One region of the Corynebacterium tuingiense genome, then DNA from elsewhere that is predicted to be linked to it. Evidence: riboswitches for the same ligand, from Rfam matches in the RefSeq annotation. Region 1 holds a riboswitch; each other region holds the start of a gene.
The links. A riboswitch is a leader RNA that binds a small molecule or an ion and turns the genes downstream of it on or off. The one in region 1 is predicted to bind thiamine pyrophosphate.

Region 1 (4,215 bases):
AGCTTGCCGCCGCGGCGCAGGGCAATGACCAACAGACCAAAGGACATCGTAAGCAAGTGCTTGAAGCGCCCTTCATCCGTGAGCCCGCGGGCCCTGCGCGCCATGCCGAGCGATTGCCAATCGGATTTCAGGAGCGTCATCATCCGCACGCCGGCCACGGCGCCGATAACGAAGCGGGAGGGAAGGCGGAGGATCTGCGAGAGGGCATCGCCAAGCTCGGTGGGATCGATATCGCGTGCGAGCACCACCGTTGGTAGTGCGACCGCAAGCACACGCAGCGTGATCGCAATGGCCAAGGTGAGCGAATTTTCCGTCACCGTAATCAGCCACCAGCTGAAGTACTCCTCTCCCCCGGGCGCGCCATAGAGCAGCATGGAAATCCCCGATAGCGGGGCGATAAGGAATAAGAACCAACCGGCCTTCCACAAGCGCACCCAGGAGACGCCACATAACGGCGCCAAGATGAGTGTCAGGCTTAGCGATATCGCCGCCGAAACCCAGTCGATGGAGGCAAGCAGCGGCGTAACCCAGACGAACATCAAGAAGATACGGGTTAGCGGGTTGACGTTGCGCAAGAGATTAGGCACCGCGCACCTCCACCTGGTAATCGCCCAAGGACGCCATGAACAGCGGGTCATGGGTAATGGACGCAATCGTCGTGCCTTCATCGGCCAATTGGCGCAACAAGCCCACCAATTCCACGAAGGTGCCGGGATCCTGGCCAAAGGTCGGCTCGTCCAATAGCAGCACCTCCGGCGCGGTCACCAGAGCCGTTGCTACCGAAAGCCGGCGCTTTTCGCCGCCGGATAGCGTAAACGGATTGGCCTTGAGCAAGTGCCCCAAGCGCAGCGATTCCACCAACTGGGCGATGCGTTTCTCTGGGGGATCGACGCGCATGACCTTGGGCGCGACCCGCAATTCCTCTTCCACGCTGCGGGAGACAAATTGGTGTTCGGGATTTTGGAAGACGAAGCCAATGCGGTCCGCCAATTCGCGGGATTTCCACCGGGAAGGAGGGCCCTTCACACCGCGGCGGATGAAGTCAGCGACCCCGATTTCCCCGGACTCGGCCGGAAGTAGCCCCGCCATCGTCATCAGCCACGTGGATTTTCCCACGCCATTGCGCCCGGTAATGACGGTCGAGGCCCCCGCCGGCAGGGAGATGGATCGCGGCGGCCCATAGCGGGTTACCAAATCCTTGCTCCACAGCGCCGCGTTGGACTCATCGAGGGCATCGCTTGCCCGTGACCGCGCCTGCGGGAGACCGGTGACCTGGCGCTTGCGGGCGACGTCAGCAAAGGGGGCATCAGAGATAATGCGCCCATCCTTCAGCTCTACTGCGCGGTCCAGCACGCTTTCCCACGCCGCATGCTGATGCTCGACCACCACCAAAGTGGCACCCGTGTGCTTCACCAGCTTGCCGACGGCCCGCACCACGTCCTGCGCCCCTTCCGGATCCAGGTTGGCGGTGGGCTCGTCCAATAGGACCACGCCCGCGCCCATGGCGATGACCCCGGCAAGCGCCAGGCGTTGCTTCTGCCCGCCGGAGAGGTGCTCGGTAGGAAAATCCAGGTCCACGTAGGGGCCAACCAGCTCCTGAGCCTGTTGCACCCTGCGCCAGATCTCCTCGCGCGGATATGCCAGGTTCTCGCAGCCAAAGGCGATATCGTCGCCCACGCGCGCGGAGATGACCTGCGAATCCGGATCCTGCAGAACCAACCCCACCGGAATGGTCCGACCCGGCTCTTCGACCGTGCCCGCAGAATCCTCCAAGGTAATCTCGCCGGTGCGCGTGCCTTCCTCATCGGAACCCAAGACACCTGCCATCGCCGCCAATAGCGTCGACTTTCCGGAACCGGAATCCCCGCACAGCAAGACTTTCTCACCGGGTTCGATGACCAGATCTATGTCCTGCAGCGCCGGTTGGGAGCGCCCAGCGTGGGTCCAGCCGTAGCCGCGGGCCGCAATTTTTGTGGCGTTTCCTGCTAAGCGTGAAAAATCAGTCACAGCGGTCTAAGCCCTAAGCGCGCTGTTCGCGGCCTACTGCAAAGCGGTCAAGGGCACCGGTCTTTGCCAATGCCTTCACCACATAAAAGCCCAGGGCTCCGGCCAAGATAGCACCGGAAATGGTCAACGTGACCAAGTAGATCATATTGAACTCGAAGGACTTCGCGAGGTTACCGGAGGTAAACAGCTCTAGGACAAAGGCGCCCCAGCCTGCTGCCATACCGGCCAGGATGGTCACCCCAAGGTTGAACTGGCGGTACATGAAGATGGCGAGAATGATCTCCACACCAATACCCTGCGCCAGGCCCGAGTACAGGGTGCTAATGCCCCACTGTGAACCCAAGACGGCCGATACCGTCGCGGCAAGGACCTCCACGTACACCGCCGCACCCGGCTTACGGATAACCAAGCCACCCAGGATGCCGCCCAGCAGCCAGATGCCGGTGGCCAAGCCACCAAGACCCGGCGTAAGAGCATCCATGGCCTCGTACCAGGCATAGCCCACGGCATTCCAGCCCAAGAACACGAAACCACAGGCAACACCCAAGACTGATGCCACCACGATGTCCACCACGCGCCAGTCCAAGCTGCGCTTTGGTGCTGCGGCCCCAGTAGTATTAGCAGTCATTATTTTCTCCCTCTCGCCGGAATTACCCGGATCAGGTTCAACGGTTCACCGCGTCATATCGCAGTATCTCAGCCTTCATTTCTGTGCCGGTGCGGCCTGTGCGCCCCACGGGCCCACAGATTCTGAAAGCTCCCGTGTAATGGTTTAAATCAAATAGCCCAAGGCCCACATTTTACTTATCTGGGCACAGGCTTTACTCATACTAGCAGGCACGCATACGGGTCCCCACAACCAATTCGGCGGCCGAATTGGCGTGCTCAACCGCGCCAACAGACTCCAACGGCAAGAGCCCCCGTTACCGTTTAACACGGAAGCGGGGGCTCTGACTGGACGCGGTGCCGAGGGGCACGAGCGCCTAGGACTTAGAAGGTGAAGTCCTCATCCAGCGGGACGGAGGCGCCGGTGAATTCACCGAAGCCATCGTCACCGTAGATGGAATCGCCGTAAGTCGGAATCGAGTATGCGGCGTTGCGCGCAGCCTCGGTCGGCTTGACGGAGATATTGCGGTAACGGGAGATACCGGTACCGGCCGGGATCAGCTTACCGATGATGACGTTCTCCTTGAGGCCGATGAGCTTATCGGAGCGCTTGTTAATAGCGGCATCGGTAAGCACACGCGTGGTCTCCTGGAACGAAGCGGCGGATAGCCAGGACTCGGTAGCCAAGGACGCCTTGGTAATACCCATGATCTCCGAGCGCAGCTGAGCCGGCTCGCCGCCTTCTGCGACCTGAGCAGCGTTCATCTGCTTGGCCTCAGAAAGGTCGATCAGGTTACCCGGCAGCAGCTCCGTGGTACCGGCGTCGATGACGGTACCGCGGCGCAGCATCTGGCGGATGATGATCTCAATGTGCTTGTCGTGGATGGCCACACCCTGGGTGCGGTACACGGCCTGCACCTCGTTGATGAGGTGCTGCTCCACGCCGCGACGACCCAGGACCTCGAGCACGTCGTGCGGGTCAGCCGCACCACGCATCAAGCGGTCACCGGTCTCAACGTGGTCGCCGTCCTTCAAGGAACGCTCGATCATCGCATCCGGGTTGGACTCCATCGGACGACGCACCTGGGCCAGGCCCTGGCGCTTGGACAGCTTCTCGTAAACCACGTCATCGGAACCGTCATCCGGGGTGATGGTCATGGTCCAGAAGTTGCCCTCATCGGACAGGGACACGGTGCCGTCCACGGAGGCAATCGGTGCGCGGTTCTTCGGGTTACGGGCCTCGAAGAGCTCCTGAACACGCGGCAGACCACCGGTAATGTCGCCACCGACACCACCCTGGTGGAAGGTACGCATGGTCAGCTGGGTACCAGGCTCACCAATGGACTGTGCAGCCACGATGCCGACGGCCTCGCCGATGTCGACCAACTGGCCGGATGCCATGGACTTGCCGTAGCACTTCGCACAGACACCAGCCGGGGTCTGGCAGGTCAGCACGGAGCGGACCTTGACGTCGGTGACCTTGGCATCGAGAAGCTTCTGCGTGAGCTCCTCGGTCAAGTCTGCACCAGCCTCTGCGACGACCTCGCCGTTCTCGTCCTTGACGTCGGTGGCAAGCACGCGACCGGAAGCGGAGGTCTCCCA
Region 2 (4,215 bases), 890 kb from region 1:
GTGCGGTATCGGGTGCCTGGCTGGCCAAGCGAGCCAAGGCCTTCGAGTAGGACGCCAGGTACTGCGAATCCTGATCAAGGTAGAAACTGAAAGCATCGTTGGCGAGTGCTCCGGACCCGAGCTTCTGCATGAAGGGTAGCGCCTTTACCTGATCCCAGTGCTCCGCTGCGATATTCCACAGGCGCTGCGTGTACGGGCCAGCGGCGGCAACCCGCGGCTGTTCGGGATTTTCTACCTCTTCCAAAGGTCCAGCCAAGTGAGGAAGCGGGACCGAGGATGCAGCCCGCATCAAGCGCTGCGAGCGGTGCAGGTGGTCTACCGGCCCGCTGCCCTTGCCGACGCCCAGCGCATCCGCATTAGCAATCGCCTCGTGCAACCAGTCCGTCGACCACTCAAGGGCGGTGGCGGCATCATCGCCTGCGCCAAGCCGCGTTGCTAGGGCAGAGGAGAGGGAGCAGCCCGTGCCGTGGGTATTCTTGGTCTGCACTCGGGCCGATTCCACGCGGTGAACCTTGCCATCGGGAGTGACCACGGCGTTATCGGCAATCGCCGAGTCAAGGTGCCCGCCCTTGACGATGACCGCCGTATCCGCCTCAGCGGCCCACGCCTTAGCCACCTCGATGGCACGGTCCAAATCCGTGGCTTCCTCCGTCTGCGTCAGCACGGCTAGCTCCTTGAGGTTGGGCGTGATGACATCAGCACGGGAGCACAGCTCGCGCACCGCCTTTTCCGCCTCGGGGGCCAAGAGGCGGTCGCCGCTGGTGGCCACCATGACCGGGTCCAAGACCACGGGGACGGACGGCTCGATCTGGTCGAGGAAGGTGGACACGAGGTCGGTGATGGGGGCATCGGCAAGCATGCCGATCTTAATGGCATCGATGTCTACGTCCTCGCGGACCGAATCCAGCTGCTCTTGGAGGAAATCCAGCGGCGGGACGTGGACACTGCGCACGCCCTGGGTATTTTGGGCCACCAGCGCGGTGACCACGCTCATTCCATACCCGCCCGCGGCGGCGATGGACTTCAGATCGGCCTGGATGCCGGCTCCGCCTGTGGGATCAGTTCCAGCAATCGAGAGAATACGAGGGTAGGTTCCTTTAGCCACGGTAGGCCTCCTTTAGGTTGTGTGCTGCCGCTGCCGGGTCACCAGCAGCCATAACGTCGCTGACCACGCAGATCCCTGCGAAGTCGCTTGCAGAAAGTTCGTGGGCATTGTGCGCCTTGATGCCGCCGATAGCGACGGACTCGATGCCGCGTTCGCGCGCCGCGGTGGCAAGGCGCCTGGCTGCCTCAGCGCCGATTCCCGCTGGCGCATTCTTCTTGGTCGCCGTCGAATAAACCGGGCCGATGCCAATGACATCGGGGGCCTCCTGCGGGTCAATGGCGTCCAACTCTTCCCGTGTGCCCACCGAAAGCCCGATGAGCTTATCGGGGCCGAGCAGCGCGCGTGCTTGGTGTAAATCCATATCGTTTTGGCCAATGTGCAGGTGGCAGCCCACCCTGGCCGCTACCTCGACGCGGTCATTGATAAAAAGCGGTACATCGCCTAAGACCTTCATGAGCTCGCGGGCGGTAGCCTCCACCTCCTCGTCGCTGGCCTCCTTATCGCGCAATTGCACGACGGTAGCCCCGCCTCGCACTGCCTCTTGTACGATGGGAACGACCTTGTCCCGCCCGCCGGCGAGCTCAGGATCTGTGATGAGGTACAGCGTCCAATCGATGCTCATGACAGCACCGCAATGTCTGCGACCTCGGAGGCAGGGATCCGCTTCTTGATTCCATCGGTCGACAGTTCATGCAGCGCATCGAGCCAGGCAACCGCAAAGGAGCCGGGCGCCGAGGATTTCTCCGCGGCAACGCTGCCCGCGGCCCCCACATGCGCATGCGCTGCGATGATCGCTGCGAATGGATCCTCCCACGCTGCCAGGTAAGCCGCGCAGATGGCGCCCAGCGAACAACCCGTGCCGATGACGTTTTGCAGCATCGGGTGCCCGGACTCGAGGCTTACCGCCCTCGGCGATTCGCCTGCCTGCACGATGAGATCCGTGGGGCCAGACACGGCAACAACGGCACCAGTCTCGCGGGACAATTTGAGTGCCGGTTCCAGTGCCGCCTCTACGCCATCGGTGGACTCCACGCCGCGCCCGCCGGCTCCGGTTCCTGCTAGAGCTATGATCTCGGAAGCATTGCCGCGAATCGCCGTCGGGCGCTGCGGCAAGACTTCGTGCATGAACTCGGTGCGCTTGTGCAGACCACCTGCGCCGACGGGATCGAGGACCCACGGGTTTCCAGCCGCGGTCGCACCGGCGATTGCCTCGCGCATGCCGTCGTATTGTTCGGAATTCGGGGTACCGCAATTGATAAGCACGCCACTGGCGATCTTCGCAAAATCTTGCGACTCATCTGGAGTATCTACCATTGCTGGGCTGGCGCCGATGGCCAACAGCGCGTTGGCAGAAATATTGCTGACGACCTTATTGGTCAAGCACTGAATAAGTGGAGCGGTATCGCGCACCGCATCGTGGGCACGGAGAAATGAACAATCCACAACAATCCCTTCGCTAGTTCTAACTGAGAGCAGGTTCAATGGGTATATCTCAGCCACTGCGTGGCACCCCATGTTGTACTGCCCAAGCCTAACAAAAATGGGAAAATAGGAACGAAAACCACAAAAGCCGCCGCCCACAGTCCCGTTGCGGGGTAGTAGGACGGCGGCTGGTGCCGAGGAGAATTTAGTTCTTCTCTTCTTCTGCCTCATCGATGAGGTTGCGGGCGATGCGCTGCTGGGTAGTAATCTCCAGGTTGCCGCGGTTGCGGGAGAGGATATTAGCCGCCCAGTTGACCAATACGGCCAAGCGGCTGCGCAGGCCAACGACGTAGGTCAGGTGCAGGGCCAACCATGCCAACCAGCCCGGGAAGCCTGAGAATTCGGTCTTGCCCAGCTTCACGACGGCATTGAAGCGGGTCACGATGGCCATCGAGCCCTTGTCGAAGTACTCGAATGGCTCCTTTTCATCGGCCGTGGACTCCTCGTCCACCTTGGTCTCGATGAGCTTGGCGACGTGCTCGCCACCCTGAATTGCCACCTGTGCCAAACCCGGCAGGCGGTTCAGGGACATCATGTCACCGATGATGTAGACGTTGTTGAAGTCACCAACGGTCATGTCATCGTTGACGGATACGCGGCCCGCGCGGTCAGCCTCGACGCCAGCTTGATCAGCGACCATCTTGCCCAATGGGGAAGCAGCGACACCGGCGGACCAGATCTTGGTCGCGCCCTCGAGGGTGACCTCTTCCTCGGTCTTCATGTTCTTGTAGGTCACGGAGTCTTCGTTGACATCGGTCACCATGGCGTTCAGGCGAACGTTAACGCCTTCCTTTTCCAGGGTGCGCTGGGCACGGCGGCCGAGGCGCTTGCCAAACGGTGGGAGTACCTGGGGCGCGCCGTCGAGCAGGTAAATCTTTGCGGCGGAGGTGCCGTAGGTGGAGTAGACATCGCTAAGCGTGCGGTTAGCCAACTCAGCGATCTGGCCGGTGAGCTCCACACCGGTTGGGCCGGCACCGACGATGATGAAGGTGAGGAGGCGCTCGCGCTCAGCGGGGTCATCGGTAAGCTCAGCTTTTTCGAAGGCGGAAATGATGCGGGAACGCAGCTCCAGGGCATCATCCAAGGTCTTCATGCCAGGGGCAAACTCGGCGAAGTGGTCATTGCCAAAGTACGACTGGCTGGAACCAGCGGCAACCACGAGGGAGTCGTAGGAGTAGGTGCGCGAAAAGTCATCGAGCTCGGCGGTAACCGTCTGGTCCTCCAGGTTAATGTCGGTCACGTTGCCGTTGACAAAGTCCACATTATCCTGGTTGCGCAGCAGCTGGCGGGTCGAGGGGGCAACCTCACCAGCGGAAATCATGCCGGTAGCCACCTGGTAGAGCATTGGCTGGAACAGGTGGTGGTTCTTCTTATCGATGAGGGTGATCTCAACATCGGCGTTCTTCAACTTCTTCACAGTGTTAAGACCGCCGAATCCACCGCCAACCACGACGACGTGGTGACGGCTTCCGTTTGGACGATAAGGGGTATCAGTCATGGAATTAATGCGACCTTCCTCGAGAAAGCTTATTTAAGTACCCGTATAGTGTAAACGCTCGTTACATAACGTGCATACTTGATACCCATTTACATGCGTTTCGGGTTTCCTTTCATGCGGAGCGCCTTAA
Region 3 (4,215 bases), 830 kb from region 1:
CACCATGTTTAGCGGCACGTGGCCCGGGCCTTCGACCATCACCTGCACGTCGTATTCCCACGCGCGGTGGGTCAGCTCGCCGATGGTCTTTAGCTCGGCGAACTGGGCTGCGTCGTTGGCGTCGGCGATGGAGCCGGGGCGCAGGCCGTCGCCCAGAGAGAACGCGACGTCGTATTTGGCGAAGATCTCGCACAGCTCGTCGAAGTTCTCATAGAGGAAGGATTCCTTGTGGTGTGCCAGGCACCAGCCGGCCATGATGGAACCGCCGCGGGAGACGATGCCGGTCACGCGCTTGGTGGTCAGCGGCACGAAGGGCAGGCGCACGCCGGCGTGGATCGTCATGTAGTCCACACCCTGCTCACACTGCTCGATCACGGTATCGCGGAAGATTTCCCAGGTCAGATCCTCGGCGACGCCGTCGACCTTCTCGAGTGCTTGGTAGATCGGCACGGTACCAATCGGCACCGGAGAGTTGCGCATGATCCACTCGCGGGTGGTGTGAATGTCGTTACCGGTGGATAGATCCATCACGGTATCTGCGCCCCAGCGGGTAGCCCAGCGCAGCTTGTCTACCTCTTCGCGGATCGAGGAAGTCACGGCGGAGTTACCGATATTGGCGTTGATCTTCGTGTTGAAGGCATTGCCGATGATCATCGGCTCGGACTCTGGGTGGTTGATGTTGTTCGGGATGATCGCTTTACCGGAGGCAACCTGCTCGCGCACCTTTTCTACGTCACAGTGCTCGCGCAGTGCGACGTATTCCATCTCCGGGGTGATAACACCCTGGCGGGCGTAGTGCATCTGGGTTACGCGCTTTCCTTCCTTGGCCCGCAGCGTTTCGCGGCTGACGCCCTTCCACTCGTCGCTGGCCTCGCCACGCTTGAGGGCGCGGTTACCGTCGTCCAGCAAGTTGCGACGACGCCCCTCGTAGGCCTCCACATCTCCGCGGGCTTTGATCCACTCGCTGCGCAGGGCCTCTAGGCCTTCGGTTGGCTCGGCCCACGGACCGCGGGTGCGGTAGAGCTTCTGCGGTGCGTTCGGTCCCGTCGGGGAATCATCCAGCTGCACCTCGGTCTCCGGCACCTGCAGGGTGAAGGTCTTACCGAAGGATTCCACCTGCTTCTCGATGGGGGCGAAGCTGTGCTTCGGGTGGATTTCCGCACCATATTCGTCGTTCGGAATGGTGGTACGGGTGTGTTGGGTAGACGTATCCGTCATAGTTGACTCTCCTCATTCTTCCTTCGCTGGTTCTAACCAGGCAGGTTCTAGCGGTACTCGCGCGGGCATACAGCGCGATCTCAGCTCGATACCTCGAGCGCCCGTGTTCGGTTGCACCTTCCACTGTAACGCACACCACCCGATAGTGAAGTTATGGGCTAGGTGGTTGACCGAGGAGGCATCGGCAAGCAACACCAGGGAGTCACTCGGTGAGATGTCCGGGGCAGGGGCTAAACTAAGCAGCATGATTGATCAGAAGCTCCTAGAGATCCTCGTGTGCCCCATCGACAGGCAACCGCTGGAGGATCACGGTGACTATTTGGTGAACCCCAGGCTGAACAAGGCCTATCCGGTGCAGGATGGCATCCCGGTGCTGCTGGTCGACGAGGCCACGGACTGGCCCGGCGAGTACCACCCATTGGCTGCGGATAAGTAGAACCGCACGCCCTGCAAAGATATAACCCCAAAAAGAACAAATAATAGGGAGCAAAGGGAACACCTTCGTATGAGCAACACCACGAACATCATCGACGAATTGCAATGGCGCGGGCTGATCAACCAGTCCACGGATCTGGAGGCGCTGAGGGAGGCCGCAGAGAATCGGATCAGTTTGTACTGCGGTTTCGATCCGACGGGCAGCTCGCTGCACGCCGGCCACTTGGTGCCGCTGATCATGTTGAAGCGCTTCCAGCAATTCGGCCACCGTCCCATCGCCTTGGCCGGTGGCGCGACGGGAATGATTGGCGATCCACGCGATGTGGGGGAGCGCTCCATGCTCTCAGAAGCGCAGATCGCAGAGAACATGCAGGCCATCAAGACCCAACTTGCGGCTTTCGTGGACTTCACCGATGCAGGGGAAGTTGCCAGCCCGGCGGTAATGGTGAATAACGCGGACTGGACTAGCCAGATAAACGTCATCGAATACCTACGCGATATCGGCAAGAACTTCTCGCTGAACACCATGCTGGACCGCGATACCGTGAAGCGGCGTTTGGAATCCGACGGTATTTCCTACACCGAGTTTTCCTACATGCTGCTGCAAGCCAACGACTTTGTGCACCTGCACAACGAATACGACTGTGTGCTGCAGATTGGAGGTGGCGACCAGTGGGGTAACATCGTTTCCGGTGTGGATCTGAACCGGCGAGTAAACGGTGCGAAGGTGCACGGCCTGACGGTGCCGCTGGTGACAGATGCCGAGGGCAATAAGTTCGGCAAATCCACCGGTGGCGGCAAACTGTGGCTAGATCCGGAGCTGACCAGCCCGTACTCCTGGTACCAGTACTTCATTAACGCCGGTGATGCCGTGGTTATCGATTACCTGCGTTGGTTTACCTTCCTCACCCAGGACGAAATCGTGGAGCTGGAGCGCAAGGTGGAGGAGGAGCCCCACAAGCGTGAGGCGCAACGCGTGTTGGCGCGGGAGATGACCACCCTGGTGCACGGGGCGCAGGCCACCGAAGCAGTGGAGTTGGCTTCCCAGGCGCTGTTCGGCAGGGCAGAACTGCAGGATTTGGACGAGGCCACGTTGTCTTCTGCATTGCAGGAAACCGAGGTGGTTGAGGTCAGCACGCAGGCCACCATCCTAGACTTGTTGGTTGAGTCGGGATTGGAGAAATCCAAGGGTGCCGCGCGCCGCACTGTGGGCGAGGGCGGTGCGTACGTGAATAACCAGCGCATCGAGGACATCGAGTGGTCACCGTCTTCCCAAGACCTGCTGCATGGCTCTTGGCTGGTGTTGCGTAAGGGCAAGAAACGCTTCGCCGGGGCACGGGTTGTGAATCCCTCCTAGTGACGGCGCCCTGGCTGTTAACTGATCCCTTGGTAATTGCGGTTTTACGCTTTTGCCAGGGGATTTGTGTGTTTCTTGGAGTGGGGTGTAGGTTTATCCAAGTCGCCGGGAGGTAGCCGGTTGGTTACTTTTTAGTGACTTTTTGTACTGGCTTGGTTCAAGGATTTGACTTGGTTCAGGTTGTTGGGTAAGTTAGTACGAGCCGCCGATGAGAGGTTAACGTTTGGTTAATTTTCTTGTGGTGTGTGGATGTTGTTTGAGAACTCAATAGTGTGCCAATGTACTTATTTTTTATTTTTGTGTGCATGGTTGTGTGTTGATTGGTCTGTTGGCCAGCAAGTCTAGAGTTGGTTTGTTGGTTGGTGTGTGCCGGTAAGGTATGTGAAGCATGTACCTTTTTGAATACTGTTTAGTGTTTCGGCTGCATTGATGGATTGGTTGGCATGTGATTGTGTTCAACTTTTTGTCTCCCTTTTTGTGCCCCGTCGGGTTGGGGAGGCAGTGATTTTTTCTTTGTAGTAATTTTTTGGACGCCAGCATGGGCCTGCTTTTGTGGGTTTGTGGTGGTTTGTTCTTTTGGTTAGGTTTGGGCTTTTCACGGCCTATTTTGGAATTTTGTTGTTCTGAAATTTTTCTTTTTGTGGAGAGTTTGATCCTGGCTCAGGACGAACGCTGGCGGCGTGCTTAACACATGCAAGTCGAACGGAAAGGCCCTGCTTGCAGGGTACTCGAGTGGCGAACGGGTGAGTAACACGTGGGTGATCTGCCCTGCACTTCGGGATAAGCTTGGGAAACTGGGTCTAATACCGGATAGGAGCCATCTTTAGTGTGGTGGTTGGAAAGTTTTTTCGGTGTAGGATGAGCTCGCGGCCTATCAGCTTGTTGGTGGGGTAATGGCCTACCAAGGCGGCGACGGGTAGCCGGCCTGAGAGGGTGTACGGCCACATTGGGACTGAGATACGGCCCAGACTCCTACGGGAGGCAGCAGTGGGGAATATTGCACAATGGGCGCAAGCCTGATGCAGCGACGCCGCGTGGGGGATGAAGGCCTTCGGGTTGTAAACTCCTTTCGCTAGGGACGAAGCTTTGTGTGACGGTACCTAGATAAGAAGCACCGGCTAACTACGTGCCAGCAGCCGCGGTAATACGTAGGGTGCGAGCGTTGTCCGGAATTACTGGGCGTAAAGGGCTCGTAGGTGGTTTGT

Region 2: another riboswitch for thiamine pyrophosphate. It lies ahead of thiM (hydroxyethylthiazole kinase); the one in region 1 lies ahead of ACLI1T_RS01665 (ECF transporter S component).
Region 3: another riboswitch for thiamine pyrophosphate. It lies ahead of thiC (phosphomethylpyrimidine synthase ThiC); the one in region 1 lies ahead of ACLI1T_RS01665 (ECF transporter S component).

Annotation. Positions count from the first base shown of each region.
Region 1 is NZ_CP177101.1:337,719-341,933, reverse strand. Features, by position in the region: gene ACLI1T_RS01675 (energy-coupling factor transporter transmembrane component T) at 1-587, opposite strand, end outside; gene ACLI1T_RS01670 (ABC transporter ATP-binding protein) at 580-2,007, opposite strand; gene ACLI1T_RS01665 (ECF transporter S component) at 2,021-2,635, opposite strand; TPP riboswitch at 2,626-2,781, opposite strand; gene ACLI1T_RS01660 (DNA-directed RNA polymerase subunit beta') at 2,998-4,215, opposite strand, start outside.
Region 2 is NZ_CP177101.1:1,226,081-1,230,295, forward strand. Features, by position in the region: gene ACLI1T_RS05845 (bifunctional hydroxymethylpyrimidine kinase/phosphomethylpyrimidine kinase) at 1-1,105, opposite strand, end outside; gene thiE (thiamine phosphate synthase) at 1,098-1,727, opposite strand; gene thiM (hydroxyethylthiazole kinase) at 1,724-2,548, opposite strand; TPP riboswitch at 2,536-2,629, opposite strand; gene ACLI1T_RS05860 (NAD(P)/FAD-dependent oxidoreductase) at 2,733-4,085, opposite strand.
Region 3 is NZ_CP177101.1:1,169,095-1,173,309, forward strand. Features, by position in the region: gene thiC (phosphomethylpyrimidine synthase ThiC) at 1-1,218, opposite strand, end outside; TPP riboswitch at 1,220-1,333, opposite strand; gene ACLI1T_RS05580 (Trm112 family protein) at 1,463-1,654, shown strand; gene tyrS (tyrosine--tRNA ligase) at 1,724-3,010, shown strand; rRNA gene ACLI1T_RS05590 (16S ribosomal RNA) at 3,648-4,215, shown strand, end outside.